One region of the Janthinobacterium svalbardense genome, then DNA from elsewhere that is predicted to be linked to it. Evidence: predicted binding sites of a transcription regulator. Region 1 holds the regulator's gene; the other holds the start of a gene.

Region 1 (9,109 bases):
AATTCCTCCATCCTGGAAGGCGTCAATAATCGCATTAAAGTCATCAAGCGCATGGCCTATGGATTTCGCGACTCGGCATATTTCTTCCTGAAAATCAAGGACGCCTTCCCCGGCAAAGTGCGATGAACCTTCTTTTACCCAAATCACAATTTATTTCGATGTCAGTTAGCTACGCTTATTTCATCCGGGGAATTTTGATCCACATCAAAGTTTTTTCGCGGTCAAACACTTACTCTCTGGCCACCATCATAAATAGTAATTCCAGGGAGAGTCTTTGTGGATCAATCGCTGAACTATAACTACAAGATCGTGAAGCAATTCGCGGTCGCTACTGTGGTATGGGGCATCATCGGCATGCTGGTTGGCGTTATCATCGCCGCTCAGTTGGCCTGGCCTGCCCTGAACCTCGACATACCTTGGCTGACATACGGACGCTTGCGTCCGCTGCACACGAATGCGGTCATTTTCGCCTTCGGCATCTGCGGCCTGTTCGCCACCTCGTACTACGTTGTACAACGCACCTGCCAGGTGCGCCTGTTTTCCGACAAACTGGCCGCCTTCACCTTCTGGGGCTGGCAAGCAGTGATTCTGGCAGCGGTGGTCACCCTGCCGATGGGCATGACGCGCGGCAAGGAATACGCCGAGCTGGAATGGCCCATCACCATCCTCATCGCCGTCGTCTGGATCGCCTACGCCATCGTGTTCTTCGGCACCCTGATCAAGCGCAAGGTCAAGCATATCTACGTGGCCAACTGGTTCTTCGGCGCCTACATCCTGGCCGTGACGATCTTGCACGTGGTCAATGGCGCCGTCAGCCCCGCTTCGGCCACCAAATCCTACTCCGCCTACAGCGGCGTGCAGGACGCGATGATCCAGTGGTGGTACGGCCATAACGCGGTGGGTTTCATCCTCACCGCCGGCTATCTGGGCATGGTTTACTACTTCATCCCGAAACAGGCCGAGCGCCCCGTGTACTCGTACCGCCTGTCCATCGTCCACTTCTGGGCGCTGATCTTTACCTACATGTGGGCCGGCCCGCATCACCTGCACTACACGGCCTTGCCTGACTGGACGCAATCGATCGGTATGGTTTTCTCGCTGGTTCTGCTGGCACCAAGCTGGGGCGGCATGATCAACGGCATCATGACCCTGTCGGGCGCCTGGCACAAGCTGCGCACCGATCCGATCCTGAAATTCATGATCGTCTCGCTGTCGTTTTACGGCATCGCCACCTTCGAAGGTCCGATGATGTCGATCAAGACCATCAACTCGCTGTCGCACTACACCGACTGGACCGTTGCCCACGTACACGCGGGCGCCCTGGGCTGGGTGGGCTTCATCACTATGGGTTCGATCTACTATCTGCTGCCACGCCTGGCGGGCCGCACGCAGATGCACAGCACGCGTTTGGTCGACGTGCACTTCTGGGTGGCCACCATCGGCATCGTGCTGTACATCGCCGCAATGTGGATCGCCGGCGTGATGCAGGGCCTGATGTGGCGCGCGGTCAATCCGGACGGCACCCTGACCTACACCTTTGTCGAGAGCGTGAAAGCCACGTATCCGTACTACGTGGTGCGCGTGGCCGGTGGCCTGCTGTACCTGTCGGGTATGTGCATCATGGGCTACAACACCTGGATGACCTTGCGCGGCAGCAAACTCCCCGTCGCCCGCATTCCGGAACTGAACGCGGCGCACGCCTGATAGGAGCGAAAGCAAATGAAATTTTCACATGCATGGATTGAGAGAAACCCCTGGCTGCTGATCGCCCTGGTCACGGTAGTGATCAGTATCGGCGGCGCCGTCGAGATCGTCCCCCTGTTCTTCCAGAAGAGCACGACGGAGCCGGTCGCCGGCCTGAAGCCGTATTCGCCGCTGCGCCTGGCTGGCCGCGACATTTACGTGCGCGAAGGCTGCTACAACTGCCACTCGCAGATGGTGCGTCCGCTGCGCGCGGAAACGGAACGCTATGGCCACTATTCGGTCGCTGGCGAGTTCGTGTATGACCGTCCGTTCCAGTGGGGTTCCAAGCGCACGGGGCCGGACCTGGCCCGCGTGGGCGCCCGCTACAGCGATGAATGGCACCGCACGCACTTGAACAACCCACGCGACGTGGTGCCCGAATCGAACATGCCGGGCTACCCATGGCTGGCGAAGACCAAGCTGGTGCCTGACGACATCATGCCGAAGATGCGCGCCCTGAAACGCCTCGGCGATCCGTACAGCGATGCGGAAATCGCCGCCGCGCCGGCCCAGCTGCAGGACAAGACGGAAGAAGACGCCCTGGTCGCCTATCTGCAAGGCCTCGGTACATTAATCAAAACAAGGAATTAGCATGGCAATCGAAAACCTGTTTGACAGCGCCAGCAGCGTCATGACGGTGGTTTCCTTTACGACGTTCGTAGGCATCCTGTGGTGGACGTTCAGCCGCAGCAATAGCGACTTCGACGCGGCGGCGCGCCTGCCGTTCGACGACGAGGCGCTCGACTACGCGGCCGAGGCCGCACCGGCACAAGGGGAGCGCAACCATGGCTGACTTTACCAATGGCTTCTGGAATATCTACATCATCGTGCTGTCCCTGCTGGGCATCATCGGCTGCGGCGTGCTGCTGTACTCGCAGTCGAAAATCAAAGTGGTCGAAGGCGCGCCTGCCGACGGCACCACGGGCCACGTCTGGGACGAGGACTTGAAGGAGCTCAATACGCCGATGCCGCGCTGGTGGATGTGGTTGTTCTACATCACCATCGTCTTCGCCCTGGCGTATCTGTTCCTGTACCCTGGCCTGGGCAACTATGCCGGCAGCCTGGGCTGGAAATCGACGGGCCAGTACGAAGAAGAGCTGAAGAAGGCGGAAGCCGACTACGGTCCTTTGTTCAACAAGTACCTGAGCCAGGACTTGAAGACGGTGGCCGCCGATCCGCAGGCGCATGCCATCGGCCAGCGTTTGTTCCTGACCTACTGCGCGCAATGTCACGGTTCGGATGCACGCGGCAACAAGGGCTTCCCCAACCTGACCGACAAGGACTGGCTGTATGGCGGTGAACCCGACATCATCAAGACCACCATCCTGCATGGCCGCAATGGGCAGATGCCACCGATGGGCGCCGCCCTGGGCTCCGAAAAGGATGTCGAGAACGTGGCCCATTATGTGCTGAGCCTGTCCGGTTCCACCTCGGACCCCGTCAAATCCGTGCTGGGCAAAGCCAAGTTCGGCGCCTGCATGGCCTGTCACGGTGCCGATGCGAAGGGCAATCAAATGCTCGGTTCGCCTAACCTGACGGACAAGATCTGGCTGTACGGCGGCAGTGCTGATACCATCATGGAAACCATCCGCAAGGGACGCAGCAACACCATGCCGGCCTTCAGCGATTTCCTCGGCGAGTCCAAGGTCCACGTGCTGTCGGCCTATGTCTGGAGCCTGTCGAATCCCCAGACGCCCGTGAAATGATGTAATGGAACCTCAAGTCATCAAGATGTATGCGGCCCGCGAGCAGATCTACCCTCGCGAGGCCAAAGGACGCTACGCTACCTGGCGATGGGTATGCGTATGGCTTACCCAGCTGGCGTTCTACGGCTTGCCGTGGTTGACCTGGAATGGCAGGCAAGCCCTGCTGTTCGATTTGACCACGCGCAAGTTCTACATTTTCGGCGTCGTGCTGTGGCCCCAGGATTTCATCTATCTGGCGGCCCTGCTGATCATCTGTGCGTATTTGTTGTTCCTCGTCACGGCCATCGCCGGGCGGGTGTGGTGCGGGTTCTCTTGCCCGCAAACGGTATACACGGAAATCTTCCTGTGGGTCGAACGCCGCATCGAGGGCACGCGCAGCGCGCGCATGGCCCTCGACAAGCAGGGCCCCTCCGTGCGCAAGGCCTTCAAGAAGACGGCCAAGCACCTGGCATGGGGCGCCATCGCCCTGTGGACGGGCTTTACCTTTGTCGGCTATTTCACGCCGATCAAGGAACTGGCGCGCGAGGTGACCACCCTCAATTTCGGTCCCTGGGAATGGTTCTGGGTCTTGTTCTACAGCCTGGCAACCTACGGCAACGCGGGCTGGCTGCGCGAGCAGGTGTGCAAATACATGTGCCCCTACGCGCGCTTCCAGAGCGCCATGTTCGACCAGGACACGCTGATCATCACCTACGATGCCAAGCGCGGCGAACCGCGTGGCGCCATCAGCAAGAAGGCTGGCAACAACGACAAGCTGGGCGATTGCATCGACTGCACCCTGTGCGTGCAAGTGTGTCCGACCGGCATCGATATCCGCAACGGCCTGCAGTATGAATGCATCGGCTGCGCCGCCTGCGTCGATGCCTGCAATACCGTGATGGACAAGGTCGACCGGCCGCGGGGACTGGTACGCTACAGTACCGACCATGCGATGGAAAACAACTTCAGTTCGAAGCAGATCCGCCAGCGCGCCATGCGCCCGCGCGTGCTGATCTACACTTCCATCCTGGCCCTGATCATCATCGCCGTGTGTACCTCGCTGGCGCTGCGCACGCCCCTGAAAATGGACGTGATCCGCGACCGCGGTTCGATGGGACGCGAAGTGGAAGACGGCATGATCGAAAACGTCTACCGCTTGCAGATCATGAACACCTCGGAGCAAACCCAGCATTTCAAAATCAGCGCTTCCGGCTTGCCGGGCCTGACCTTGCTGACGCGCGAAGAGGTGACCTTGCAGCCGACGGAAACGCTGGGCTGGCCGATCCGCCTGCGCGTACCGCACGGCGTGGGAGAAAAGGGCTCGAACAAGATTGCGATCGAATTGCACTCGCTGGACGACCCATCGCTGCATGTGCGTGAAAGCGCGGTATTCATCGTACCGCGGTGATGTTGATTCGGGGTCGGACCCTCTGGGTCCGACCCCGGTATTTCGCCGTAGGGGTAGCATCAAACATGCGTTAGCTTTACTTTATTTTCAACCCAGAAGCAAAAGCTGGGGTCAGACCCAAAGGGTCTGACCCCAAGGAGAACAAAATGTCCGACAGTCTCAAGCTGCAAGCCCCCGTTGCCCCGTGGTACAAGCATCGCTGGCCATGGCTGCTGATGATCGGTCCCGGCCTGTCCGTGGTCGTCGGCAGCTGCATGGCGTATATCGCGTTTACGCAGCCCGATGCCCTGGTGGTGGGTGATTATTACAAGCAGGGCAAGGCGATCAACCAGGATTTGCGGCGCGACACGATCGCCAGCGACCTGGCGATGGATACCAGCCTGTCGTATGACGTTGCTGCAGCGCGCCTGAGTGGTTCCGTGCACAGCTTCGGCAAGGCTTACCAGGGTCCGCTGCAGTTGCATCTGGCGCATGCGACCTTGCCGGAAAAAGATATCAAGCTGCTGGTGCAGCCCGATGCGGCCGGCAATTTCTCCGTGGCGCTGCCGATGCTCGAGCGCAGCCGCTGGCAAGTACTGGTGGAAAACGACAAACGCGAGTGGCGCCTGTCCGGCATCTGGACCTGGCCCCTGCAGCGCAGCATCGCGCTGCATGCGGATGAAGAGCTATAACGTACAGCGCCGGGAAAAAACCGTAGCGAGCGGCAGTGATTTGTGGCTAAGAAGCGCAGCTGTGCTAGAGCACAGCGAGCATCGCAGGCCGCAAAGCGCGACGCGCAGTAGGTTTTGACGGTGCTGTTATTTACAGACGTCCGTGCCGGCTGTAATGGCCTTCAATTTTGCTGGCTGCAAGATCTCGATCTCGCGGTTGGAGACGCGCAGCCAGCCTTCCTTCTTGAATTTCGACAATAAACGGCTGACGCTTTCGATGGTCAGCCCCAGGTAATTGCCGATTTCCTCGCGCGACATGCGCAGCTGAAATTTGCTGGCCGAATAGCCGCGCGCTTCATAGCGCGAGGCCAGGTTGACGATAAAGGCGGCAAAACGCTGGGTCGCCTGCATATTGCCCAGCAACAGCATGACGCTTTGCTCGCGTGTGATTTCCTGGCTCATCATGCGATGGAAATGGCGCAGCAGGGTCGGCATATTGCCCAGCAACTGTTCCAGGCTGGAAAACGGAATTTCACACACTTCGCTGTCTTCCAGCGCCACCGCATTACAGTGGTGGCGGTCGGCGCTGATGGCGTCCATGCCCAGCAGTTCGCCAGCCATCTGGAAACCCGTCACCTGCTCTTCACCGCCCGGATTGATCTGGTACGTCTTGAAGTGCCCCAGGCGGATCGCGTACAGATTCTGGAACGAGTCGCCGATGCGGAACAGCGAGGCACCGCGCACGATCTTGCGGCGGCGGCCGATGATCTGGTCCAGCCTGTCCATGTCGCCCACATCGAGGCCCATCGGCAGGCACAATTGATGCATGCTGCAGGTCGAGCATCGCGCACGCAACGCTTCCACGGTCACTGTGGGCATGGTGGGAGTGAGTAGCGCTTCAGTCATGTCGGTACCTTTTAGAAAATGCAATAACGAGTTTACTGCATACAGGGTTGCCGTGTGCCAATTTCACCGCATTTCCGCTGAATAAACGACGTTCCAACCTTGATTATATGGCAACATCGTTAAAAGCCCATGTGGGAAAGGCAATTTGCGCGACGCCGCTTGCCAAGTTGATGTATTGATAGGAAAATTCCCGACAGCATTCTCTGCCGCCTGTACCGCCCGGTACTGAAAAGGAAATCATGAAGCCTCTCGGCATCAAAGCAAAAGTCGCGCTGGCCACCAGCCTGACCTCGATCGCCATGATCGCGCTGGTCACCATGATACAGGTGCAGCACATGCGCGCCGACTTCACCCGAGTACTGCTGAGCCAGCAATCTGCCCTGATCAGCCGCACCGCTGCCGAACTCGACGACAAGCTGGGCATGCTGCTGCAGATCGTCACGCTGACGGCCAGGCAGCAGCCGCCGGAATTGATCGCCCAGCCCGCCCAATTACGCGAATACTATTCGCGCCGCTCGATGCTGGTGCTGTTCGACGACGTGCTGGTGCTCGATGCGCAAGGCGCCGTCGTGGCCGACATGCCGGAAGTGGCGGGGCGCGCCGGCATCAACGTCGCCGAGCGCGAGTATTTCCAGACCGTCCTGCGCACGCGCCAGCCCATGATCACCGAGCCGATGCTGGGCAAATCGAGCGGCATGCCCATCGTGCAGATGGTGGCGCCCGTGCTCACGGCCGATGGCCAGGTGGCCGGCGTGGTGATCGGTGTGCTGCGCCTGTACAAGGACAACCTGCTGGGACGCCTGCGTTCGGAAAAGATCGGCAAGAGCGGCTATTACTTCATCCTCACGCGCGGCGCCGTGCCGCGCTACGTGCTGCACCCCGATACCAACCGTTTGCTGCAGCCACGCCTGCCGAACGCCAACCTGACCACCACCGAGTTGTTGAGGCAAGATGGCGAAGGCAGCATGGTCAGCACCAACAGCCGCAGCATCACGGCCGTCAACAGCTTCAAACGCCTGAAATCCGTGAACTGGCTGCTGGCCGCCTCGCTGCCTCTCGACGATGCCTTCGAACCGTTCGATGGCGTACTGTACCGGCTGGTGCTGTGGAGCATCCTCGCTTCGCTACTGGCCGCGTTTATTCTGGGCTGGGTCACCGTGCGCCTGCTGTCTCCGCTGGTGCGCCTGCGTGACACGCTGCAAGCCATGCGCACCAGCGGCAGCCGTTTCACGCCCGTGCCGGTGCGGCAGCGCGACGAGATCGGCGAACTGACGGAAGCGTTCAACGGCCTGATGAGCGAACGCGACCGCCTGCAGCAGGAACTCGAAGCGCGCGCGACGGAGCTGGAACAGGAGCGCGACCGGGCCGAGGCGGCCAACCGCGCGAAGAGCGATTTCGTGGCCAATATGAGCCATGAAATCCGCACGCCCCTGAATGCCGTACTGGGCATGGTGTATTTGCTGGGCAATACCAGGCTCGATACGGAACAGCGCAAGTATCTGACCATGGTGCGCGTGGCGGGCCAGTCGCTGCTGGGCATCCTCAACGACGTGCTCGACTATTCGAAGATTGAGGCGCGCCGCATGGAATTGTCGCCCGTCGAATTCGACCTCGACGAGGTCATGAACACGCTGGCCACGACGATGACCATGAATGCGGGCGAAAAGGAGCTGGAACTGGCCATCGCCGTCGAACCCGACGTGCCGCGGCGCCTGGTGGGCGACGCCCAGCGCCTGCAGCAAATTCTCGTCAACCTGGCCGGCAACGCCATCAAGTTTACCGAGAGCGGCGAGGTGGTGGTGGCCGTCAGCCTGGCCGAAAGCCAGCAAGGCCGCGCCTGGCTGCGCTTCGAAGTACGCGACACGGGCATCGGCATGACGGAGTTGCAGCAACAGCAGCTGTTTGCCGCCTTTTCACAGGGTGACCAGAGCATCACGCGGCGCTTCGGCGGCACGGGCCTGGGCCTGGCCATCAGCAAGCAGCTGATCCACATGATGGGCGGTGATATCGCCGTGGCCAGCAGCGAAGGCAAGGGCAGCCGCTTCTGGTTCAGCGTGCCGTTCGAGATGCTGGCGCAGCCGGCCGAAACGCGGCGCACGCCAGCCCTGGGCCAGTTGCGCCTGCTGGTGGCCGACGATAACCGCACCACGCGCGAACTGATCGTCAAGCTGATCGAGGCCTGGGGCTGGCTGGCCGACGAAGTGGACTCCGGCTTTGCCGCCATCGAACTGTACCGCGAACGCCTGGCGCAGCAGCAGCCGTACGACGTGGTGCTGGCCGACTGGCACATGCCCGTCATGGACGGCCTGGCCACGGCCAAGGCCATCCGCCAGGCGGCCAGCGGCCAGCGCCAGCCCATCGTGGTGATGGTCAACGCCTTCGCGCGCAACCACCTGGAGGAAATCTCCAGCGCGGCCGAGGCCGATGTCGTGCTGATGAAGCCAATCACGGGTTCGAGCCTGTTCGACGCCCTGCACCAGGCGCTGATCGCCAAGAACGACGGCGGCGAACAGCGCATCCTGCACCAGCCGCTGGGCACGGAACTGGCCGGCGTGCATTTCCTGCTGGTGGAAGACAATCATTTGAACCAGGCCGTGGCGCGCGGCATCCTCGAGCACATGGGCGCCACCCTGGACGTGGTGGGCGACGGCTTGCAAGCCGTGGAACGGCTGCGCACGGAGGCGCTGCGCTACGACATCGTGCTGATGGACATGCAA
Region 2 (9,109 bases), 2.0 Mb from region 1:
CCGTCATCGAGGGTGCCTCGGGCGAAAGCTATGGCGGCTACATGCGGCGCCATGTGTGGGGGCCGCTGGGCATGGACGCCATCGTGATGGACGATCCGGATGCCGTGATCTCCCATCGCGTGCGCGGCTACCGGCTCGACGGCCAGGCCTTGAAAAACTCGGAATTCGTCGACATCAGCAGCCGCTTTTCCGCCGGCGGCACGCGCGCCAGCGTGCCCGACATGCTGGCGTTCGGCAGGGGCGTCCATGCAGGCAAGATATTGTCGGCGGCCAGCGTGGCCGCCATGGTGCAGCCGATGGCCACGCGCGCGGGCCGCTTGACGGACTATGGCATGGGCTGGGAAGTGCTGCCGACGGGCGGGCGCTACGCCATTGCCCACAGCGGCCAGCAGCCGGAAACCGTCACTTATCTGTACAGCTTTCCTTCGCGCAAGCTGACCATTGCCGTCGCCGCCAATCTCGAGCGCGTCAATCCCGAGGCCTTTGTGCAGCGCCTGTTCGAAGTGGTCACGGGCGAGCCGTGGCAGCTGAACACGTATATCGCCGAGGCCGGCGCGCAGCGCACTTACCAGGTGGCGCAAGGCCTGTTCGAGGAGGGCAGGGCATACGCCGAACGCACGCATGAACCGTATGCCGATGCGGCTGCCACGCGCGAGGCATTCCTGCAAATCAACCGGCAGGCGCTGGCGCCCGATGCCAGCGCGGCGCGCGCCTACATCGAAACGGCGCGCCATCCAGCAGGCGGGCGCGCGTTTCTCACGGCCGGCGCCAGCATGGCCGCCCAGCTGCGCCAGTCGGGTGTCGACCTGGACACCTATTCACGCGGCGGCGCGCTGGCGTTTGCGCGCGACTATATTCTGTTGTCGCAAGGCGCCAAGGCCGGCGCCTTGCCGCGTTTTGAGGCCGCTTTCGAGCAAGCCATCGTGACCTTGGCCGCCAGTTGGGACCGCACGGCCGCCATCGCCTGGCCGGCCGCACCCGCATCCATTCCCGCACTGGATAGCCAGCTGCGCGCGGTCTTTAGCGGCCAGCGCGCCTATCCCGATTTCGTGCCCGAACTGCAGGAGCTGGCGCAAGCGTCGGTCGCGCGTGGCGAGACAGACGCGGCGCTGGCGGCCAGCCGCCTGGCCGTGGAACTGTATCCGCTCAGCGACCGCGCACATGCGCTGCAAGGCTTGATCTTGCTGCGCGCCGGCAAGGGGGAAGCGGCCCTGGTCGCCCTGCGCCTGGCGCTGGCCCGCGACCCGCTGGGCGCGGCCAGTGCGGCGGCGCTGAACCAGGAAGCGTATCGCCTGAAAGGCAGCGGCGCCGTGGCGCAAGGCATGGCCGTGCTGCAGGCGGCCGCCAGCCTGCATCCGCAGGACGCGAATTTGCAGGACAGCCTGGCCGAGTTTTATGTGGAGCAAGGCTTGCGCCCGCAAGCTGTCGAGGCGTATCGCCAGGCGCTGCGGCTCGATCCCCGCTATCCGGGCGCCGTGGGGGCAAAAGCGGCGATCCTGCGCCTCGGTGGCACCACACAGGCGCTGGCGCCTTAGATGAATTCTTCATATCTCTGCTGCTGGTGATTTTCGGGGTGTATTTCTTCCTGCCCTGCAGACATGATTGAGCGGCTGTGTGCGCAAGCGAACGGTATCCGGCGGCCGGCAGGCGCAGGCTATCGAGGTGGCGCACGGTGCGCCCGCAGCCGACCAGGAGGGCCGTATCATGTCACGCATCATCGCAGGTCATTTTCAGTTGCAGGAACAGATAGACGCCGCGCGCGCCGCCCTGAACCAGGCGGGTTTTTCCGATAGCCGCATCAGCGCCTTCTTTGTCAACCAGCCGGGGCAGCACGACTTGCATGCGCTCGGCGGCGACCGCGACATGTCGCCCGGCGCCAAGGAGACGCCGGAAGGCGTGGTGGAGGGCGTGGCCGTCGGCGCCGCCGTGGGTGCCGGCATCGGTGCCGCCGCCACCCTGGCGACAGGGCCGCTCGGTCCCGTCGTCGGCGCGCTGGTGGGCGCCCACGTGGGCTCGCTCTACAGTTTCAATAAAATGAAGGAGGCGGGCGAGTCCGAAAAACATGGCGAAAACAAGGGTGAAAACCGCCGCCAGCCGCGCCATCCGGGCATGCTGATCGCCGTCGCGCTGGGTGGCCTCGACGAGCGCGAACGGGCGCTCGAGGCGCTGCACCGGCTGGGCGCCGAGCATATCGAGGAAGCGGAAGGCACGATCGCCAATGGTGACTGGCACGATTTCGACCCGCTCAGCATTCCCGTGCTGGTGGCGTGAATCGGCGCGCCCGCCGTGCAATTGCATAAATGCCGCGCTGCATGCAATTTTAGGTATGATACTTGTTAGTATTGGTAATTATTGGTAAACAATGCCGACAGGGATAGTTTCCGCGCGCCCGTAGTGACACTGGACCAAGGTGACTGCCTGTAGTACTTGCCTCGCATGCTAACGAGTATGAATAGGAGGGCGCGTCATGACACAGGCATGGTTCATTCTGACACGGGCCGATGGGCGCGACATCTGCGCGCCCTCGCCGGCACAGCTGGCCGATGCGCTGGCCGAGGTCTACCGCGGCGCCACATCGGACGGCAGCCCGGCCGCCGTCTTGTTGCGCTTTGGCTACGACGACGGCTTGATGTATCAGGTCGAGGTCGCTAGCGGAGGTGAAGTCACTTTCGAGGAATGGTCGGACCGCGATTGCGAAATCGCCCTGGCCAGTCCGCGCCACATGTCGGCCCTGCCGCAGGGCGACGCGCTGCAGCTGTGGCAGTGGCTGGCGCAGCGCCAGGTGGCGAAGATCCGCAGCCAGCCCTGGCAGGGCGGCTAGTCCGAGCGTTTTATCAAAGGCCTAGTGCGCCATCAGCACGGGAATCGTCATGCTCTGCAAAATCGTGCGCGTGACGCCGCCCAGGATGGTTTCGCGCAGGCGCGAATGGCCATACGCTCCCATCACCAGCAAGTCGGCCGACAGGTCGGCGGCCTGCGACAGCAGCGCTTCGCCGATATCGCCGCGCCGCACGCCACCGCCATCGAGCAAATGCAGCCGCGCTTCCACGCCGTGGCGCGCCAGGTAGTGCGTCAGTTCGGCGCCCGGCTGTTCGCCGTGCTCGGCGGCATGCACCTGGGCATCGAAGATGGCGACGTGGACTTGTCCGGCGCGTTGCAGCAGGGGCAGGGCGGCGCTCACGGCGCGGCTCGCTTCCTTGCTGGCGTTCCAGGAAATGAGCACATTGCGCGCGGCCGCCGGCGGCGCCAGCAGGGGCAGCGGCGGCGCATACGGCACGATCAGCACGGGGCGGCCAGAATGCAGCAGCACATAGGCGGGAAAGTCGCGCATCACGGACGGCGATTTATCCTTGGCATTGTATTGGCTGATGACGACCAGGTCCGCATAGCGGGCCAGCAGGCTGATGCCGCCCGCCGCCTCGTCGTCGAGCACGCGCTGTTCGAACGAGGCGACGCCGGCCGCGCGCACCTGTTGCTCGAAACCGTCGAGGGCGCGCGTCGCCCGTTCCCGCAGGAAGTTCAAATGCAAGCTCAGGTTCGGGTCGGCGTCGAGGTCGGGCTGGTTCTGGTACAGCAGGCGCGACACGCCCGTCAGCGCCACCCCCGTCAGATGGCCGCCGCACGCCTGGGCGATGCTGGCTGCCGCGCCGATGCGGGCGGCGCGCCCGGCGCTGTCGTCGATGTGGAGCAATACGGTCTTGTACGTCATGGCCTGTCCTCTCGCTGTGCGGTAGGGGCTATTCTGGCACAGTCCGGGGTGCCGGCCGCGCACGACTGCATCAGGCTGAGCACTTGATCTGGCGCAAAGCTGGCGATAAAAACTGCTCCTACACTTGATCCCACGCAGAACAACCATAACAAGCGGGGAGAGACAGCAATGAAGGAACAAAAAATAGCACTGGTCACGGGCGGCATGGGCGGCCTGGGCACGGCCTTGTGCCGCCGCCTGCATGCGGCGGGCTTTGCCGTTGTGGCGGCGCATACGCCGGGCAATGCGCGCGTGGCAAGCTGGCTCGACGAGCAACAGGCGCAGCAGTATTATTTTCACCCGCTGGCCATCGACGTGAGCGATTTCGCTGCCTGCAGCGAAGCCGTGTCCAGCGTGCTGGCGCAGTTCGGCCGCATCGATGTGCTGGTCAACAATGCCGGCATCACGCGCGACCAGAGCATGCGCAAGATGGAATTGCCGCACTGGGCCGAGGTCATGCGCACCAATCTCGACAGCCTGTTCAACATGAGCAAGCAGGTGCTGGAACCCATGCTGGAAAAAAAGTGGGGCCGCATCATCAATATCTCGTCCGTGAATGGCCAGAAGGGCGCGTTCGGCCAGTGCAACTACGCGGCCGCCAAGGCGGGCGTGCATGGCTTCAGCAAGGCGCTGGCGCTGGAAGTGGCGCGCCACGGCATCACCGTCAACACGGTCTCGCCCGGCTACCTGCGCACGCAGATGGTGACGGCCGTGCCGGCCGATATCCTGGAAACGAAGATCCTGCCGCAGATTCCCCTGGGCCGCCTGGGCGAACCGGACGAGGTGGCGGCCCTGGTGGCTTACCTGGCATCCGACGAGGCGGCGTTCGTCACGGGCGCGAACATCGCCATCAATGGCGGGCAGCACATGAGTTAAGCAAGCGTAGAGCTTGCGGTAGGGCAATGGCAGTAGAGGAGACCCGTCCACCCAGCCGGCACGCACGATGCTGGCGCAGGACGGAAGGCAATGGTAGTCACGCTGGAAAACAGGGGGCAGGGCAGCGATGCCTTGCCCTTTGTTGTTGCGCCGCCGTCATGGTACGGGCACGCTGCTCAGCGCTGGGCTTTTTCCAGCCGCGTCTGGCAATCGATGCACAGGCGCGCTTCCGGGCGCGCGTTCAGGCGCGACAGGCCGATGGCTTCGCCGCAGTTGTCGCACAGGCCGTAGCTGCCATCGGCAAATTTGGCCAGCGCGTGCCTGATGATGGCCAGTTGCGCCAGGTTGTGCTCGGCCGCTTCGCTGACGAGGGCGTTCAAGGTGCGCACGCTGGCGTTGTCGGCCGGCGAGGCTTCGATTTCATTGAGCAGCGAGGCGCGCGCATCCGCTTCGGCCGCCTCGTTCTCGATCTGTTCCAGCAACGCCAGTTTGCGTTGCTCCAGCACGCCTTGCAGGCGCTGCAGCTGGTCTTGCGGCAATCCATTCATGGCTGTCCCCGATAGGCGTCTGTCCTATATGGTAGTCCAGTATGGGCGACTCTGCTTGCGCTACTGCCCGCGCCGCGTTTGATGCGGCGCAGGCAGGCAAGGGCTGTTCTATGCTGGTTCTTTCAGGCAGTTGACCATCCAGGCGACGCCGAACTGGTCTTTCAGCATGCCGAAGCGCTTGGCCCAGAACGTTTCCTCCAGCGGCATCTGGATGGTGCCGTCACGCGCCAGCGCGTCGAAAGCCCGTTCCGCCTGCTCCGGCGTATCGAGGGTCAGGCAGACCGAGCTGCCGCTCATGCCCTTGGCGCCATCCTCGGTGCAGCCGCCGTCCGAGCCCATCAGCATGGTGGGACCCAGCTGCACCGAGCCGTGCATGATCTTGTCGTACCAGTCTTCCTTGACCTGCTCCTGGCCCGGCGAGCCGCGAAACGGCATCAGGCACAGGTCTGTGCCATGCAGGTGCTGGCGGTAGTATTGCAGCGCTTGCGCGCAATTTCCATTGAATTGCAAATACGGTTCGATACGCATATTGGCCTCCTCTGGTGCTCCCGCGGGCACGATTACCACGCAGGGACGTCCCAGTATAGGCGCTCGCCGGACAAATTCAATCAGTCCGGCGCCATCTCTTGCAGCCGCTCACGCACCTTGCTCAGGGTGCCGAGGATGCGCTCGGGATTGCCAGCCAGGACAGCGCTGCCCAGGTGCAACAAGCTCGTCGCCAGGCTGATCCAGTGCCGCACGTCGTCGTTGCGGGCGATGCGCAGGCGCACCGTGTCGAGCAGGCCGCTGAGCTGGCGCTGCGCCGTTTCCAGGCCGGCTACCGTATGCCCGGCGGCATCGGCATACAGCTGGTTGGCTTGCTGGCGCAAGGCGACTTCCAGGGCGAAGACGGCTTGCGCCTGACTGTGGCTGATAGCGTTTTCGCCCTGGCTGGCGCGCTTGCGGATGGCGCGCATGACGGCGCCATGCAGGGTGACGGCCGCCTGCGACAGGCTGTCGGCCAGTTGCTCGACGCGCATGGCGCTGCTCAGAGCCGCTTCGCGGCGTTCGCTGTCGCTGCTCCTGCCTACTGATCCGTCCATCTTGCCTCCGTGGTGGTGAGGGCGGCAGCGAGCTGGGCGTGTTCGCGCCCCAGTGCCGCCAGTTGCCGGCGCGCCAGGGTATGGCGCAATCCAAACAGGCGATATTCCTCGGTTTTGCTTTGTTGCATGTTTTTCGCCAGCACGGCCAGCAGGCGCTGCTGCGGCGTGTCGGCATACGCGATTTCCACGTCCAGCAAGCCGAGCACCATGTCGCGCTCGTTGTCGCCGCTCTTGTCGTACAGCGCCAGCAAGTTGTCGAGCGCGGCCAGCAGCGCTTGCAGCGGCGCATCGCCGTCGTGCAGTACCTGCGCCAGGTGCGCCTGCTGGCTGGCCGCGCCGCCCAGACGCGAGAGTTGCTGCAGCAGCAAGGTGTAGGCGCTGACATGCCGGTCATCAATGCCGCTGCCCGGCCAGGCGCGGATGGCGGCGCCGGCACTGGCCAGTTCCGGCTGCACGTCATACGCGTCGTCCTGCGCCAGCCGGCCCAGCGCCTGCAGGTACAGGCGCACGGCTTGCGCCAGGCGCGCGACATCGGCTTGCGCGGCACGGCGCTGCGCATCGAGCAGGCGTTCGCGCGCGTCTACGGCCGGCGACAGATAGGGACGGGCGCGCCGGTAGGTGTCGACGTGGCGCTGCGACAGTTCGCTGAAGGCGGTCAAGGCATCGGTGCCGGCGGCCAGGGCGCGCACCTGCGCCAGCTCGGGGCGTGGAGTGGCGCAGCCGCACAGCACGCCAGCCAGGCAGAGGCTCAAGTACAGGTGCAGGCCAAGGGCGCGGCAATGGCGGGCGGGCAGGGCGGACACGTTACCTCTCGACAGGAAATACTGTATGGAAAGGTATTGTCGTGCCGGCCTGCGCTGTGCGCCTTGTGCGGGCGCAAGCGTGCTGCGATCAGGCGCCGCTTGTGCCCGTTAATTGTTCGCGCCAGCCCAGTCCGGCCACGCTATCGCCAACGGGACGGTATTCGCAGCCGACCCAGCCTGCGTAGCCGACCTGGTCGAGCAGCTTGAACAGATGGCGGTAATTGATTTCGCCCGTGCCCGGTTCGTGGCGGCCCGGCGTGTCGGCGATCTGGATGTGGCGGATCAGGGGCAGCAGGGCGCGGATGGTGTTGCTCAGTTCGCCTTCCATGCGCTGCATGTGATAGATGTCGTACTGCAAGAAAATATTGCTGCGCTGACAGTCGGCGATGATGTCGGCCGCTTGCTGGCTATGGTTCAGAAAGTAAGCGGGCATGTCGTAGTGGTTGATCGGCTCGATCAGCACGTGGATGCCGTGCGGACGGCAGGCGTCGGCGGCAAATTGCAGATTGCCGATCAGGCTTTGCCGCGCCCGTTCCAGGCTCATGCCGGGTGGCACGATGCCGGACATGCAGTGCAGCTGTTTCGCGCCCAGCGCCAGCGCGTAGTTGAGCGCCAATTGCACGTTGCTGCGAAATTCTTCGCCCCGGCGCGGATCGCAGGCGATGCCCCGTTCGCCGTTTTCCCAGTCGCCGGGCGGAAAATTGAAGACGGCCAGCTGCAGATGGTGGCGTTCCAGCCGCATGGCGATCTGCCGCGCCTCGACGGCATAGGGAAACAGGAATTCGACGGCATCGAAGCCTGCTTCTCTGGCGGCGGCAAAGCGGTCCAGGAAGGGCAGTTCGGTAAACATCATGCTGAGGTTGGCAGCGAAGTTCGGCATGGCAGCACGCAGGTGAGGATGATGGACACTATCCTAGCCCAAATCGGCAATCGGTGGCGTGCATAAAAAAACCGTTCCAGAAACAAGTCTTGGAACGGTTTTTATTGCTGCAATACGCTTACCCGCGCGTATTAACGGCCACGGCCGCCGGAGCGATGCGAAGCCGCCGAACGCGGCGCATTGCCGCTGCGGTTGCCGCCGCCACCGCCGCCCGCCGGGCCGGCGCTGCGTGGTTTGGCGCCGCTACCGCCGGTTTTCACGCGCACCACGGCGCCAGCTGGCGCGCGGCTGTTGTTGCGGTGACCGCCGGTGCCGCTGCGCAATTGCACAGGCTGGGCGCGGGCGTTCAGGTCTGGCTCGAAGCCTTCGATGACTTCGCGCGGCAGGGTTTGTTTGATCAGCTTTTCGATGTCTTTCAACATTTCGTGCTCATCCACGCAGACCAGCGACACGGCTTCGCCCTTGGCGCCGGCACGGCCCGTGCGGCCGATACGGTGCACATAGTCTTCCGGAATGTTCGGCAAGTCGTAGTTGACGACGTGCGGCAACTGGTCGATATCGATACCGCGCGCGGCGATGTCGGTGGCGACCAGCACTTGCAGGCTGCCATCCTTGAACTCGGACAGCGCGCGCGTGCGTGCCGACTGGCTCTTGTTGCCGTGGATGGCCAGGGCGCCGATGCCGTCCGCGCCCAGTTGCTCGACCAGTTTATTGGCGCCGTGCTTGGTGCGTGTAAACACCAGTACTTGCGTCCAGTTGTTCGACTTGATCAGGTAGGACAGCATCGGGTGCTTCTTGTCGCGGTCGACAGGATGGATCTTTTGCTGGATCACTTCCACGGTCGAATTGCGGCGCGCTACTTCGATCATGGCAGGCTTGTTCAGCAAGCCGTCGGCCAGGGCCTTGATCTCTTCCGAGAACGTGGCCGAGAACAGCAGGTTCTGGCGTTTCGGTGGCAGCACGGCCAGCACTTTCTTGATGTCGCGGATGAAGCCCATGTCGAGCATGCGGTCGGCTTCGTCGAGAATCAGGATTTCCACTTTCGACAGGTCAACCGTGCCCTGGCCCATGTGGTCCAGCAGGCGGCCCGGCGTGGCGACGAGCACGTCGACGCCGTGTTTGAGCTGCTTGATTTGCGGGTTGATGCCGACGCCGCCGAAGATCACGGTCGA

The links. The regulator FNR, encoded in region 1, switches genes on or off when oxygen is low (the NO sensors DNR and NnrR bind a similar motif). The targets are predictions, from matches to a motif close to TTGATNNNNATCAA.
Region 2: a site for FNR is predicted at 3,793-3,806, ahead of CNX70_RS10215 (universal stress protein). Genes of this name have one in related genera too.

Annotation. Positions count from the first base shown of each region.
Region 1 is NZ_CP023422.1:287,843-296,951, forward strand. Features, by position in the region: gene CNX70_RS01195 (ISL3 family transposase) at 1-126, shown strand, start outside; gene ccoN (cytochrome-c oxidase, cbb3-type subunit I) at 277-1,704, shown strand; gene ccoO (cytochrome-c oxidase, cbb3-type subunit II) at 1,720-2,334, shown strand; gene CNX70_RS01210 (cbb3-type cytochrome oxidase subunit 3) at 2,336-2,536, shown strand; gene ccoP (cytochrome-c oxidase, cbb3-type subunit III) at 2,529-3,449, shown strand; gene ccoG (cytochrome c oxidase accessory protein CcoG) at 3,454-4,836, shown strand; gene CNX70_RS01225 (FixH family protein) at 4,983-5,507, shown strand; gene fnr (fumarate/nitrate reduction transcriptional regulator Fnr) at 5,634-6,392, opposite strand; gene CNX70_RS01235 (response regulator) at 6,632-9,109, shown strand, end outside.
Region 2 is NZ_CP023422.1:2,264,861-2,273,969, forward strand. Features, by position in the region: gene CNX70_RS10200 (serine hydrolase domain-containing protein) at 1-1,535, shown strand, start outside; gene CNX70_RS10205 (glycine zipper domain-containing protein) at 1,705-2,271, shown strand; gene CNX70_RS10210 (hypothetical protein) at 2,468-2,821, shown strand; gene CNX70_RS10215 (universal stress protein) at 2,843-3,709, opposite strand; gene phbB (acetoacetyl-CoA reductase) at 3,878-4,624, shown strand; gene CNX70_RS10225 (TraR/DksA family transcriptional regulator) at 4,801-5,172, opposite strand; gene CNX70_RS10230 (VOC family protein) at 5,281-5,700, opposite strand; gene CNX70_RS10235 (hypothetical protein) at 5,781-6,254, opposite strand; gene CNX70_RS10240 (hypothetical protein) at 6,239-7,057, opposite strand; gene otnI (2-oxo-tetronate isomerase) at 7,146-7,937, opposite strand; gene CNX70_RS10250 (DEAD/DEAH box helicase) at 8,069-9,109, opposite strand, start outside.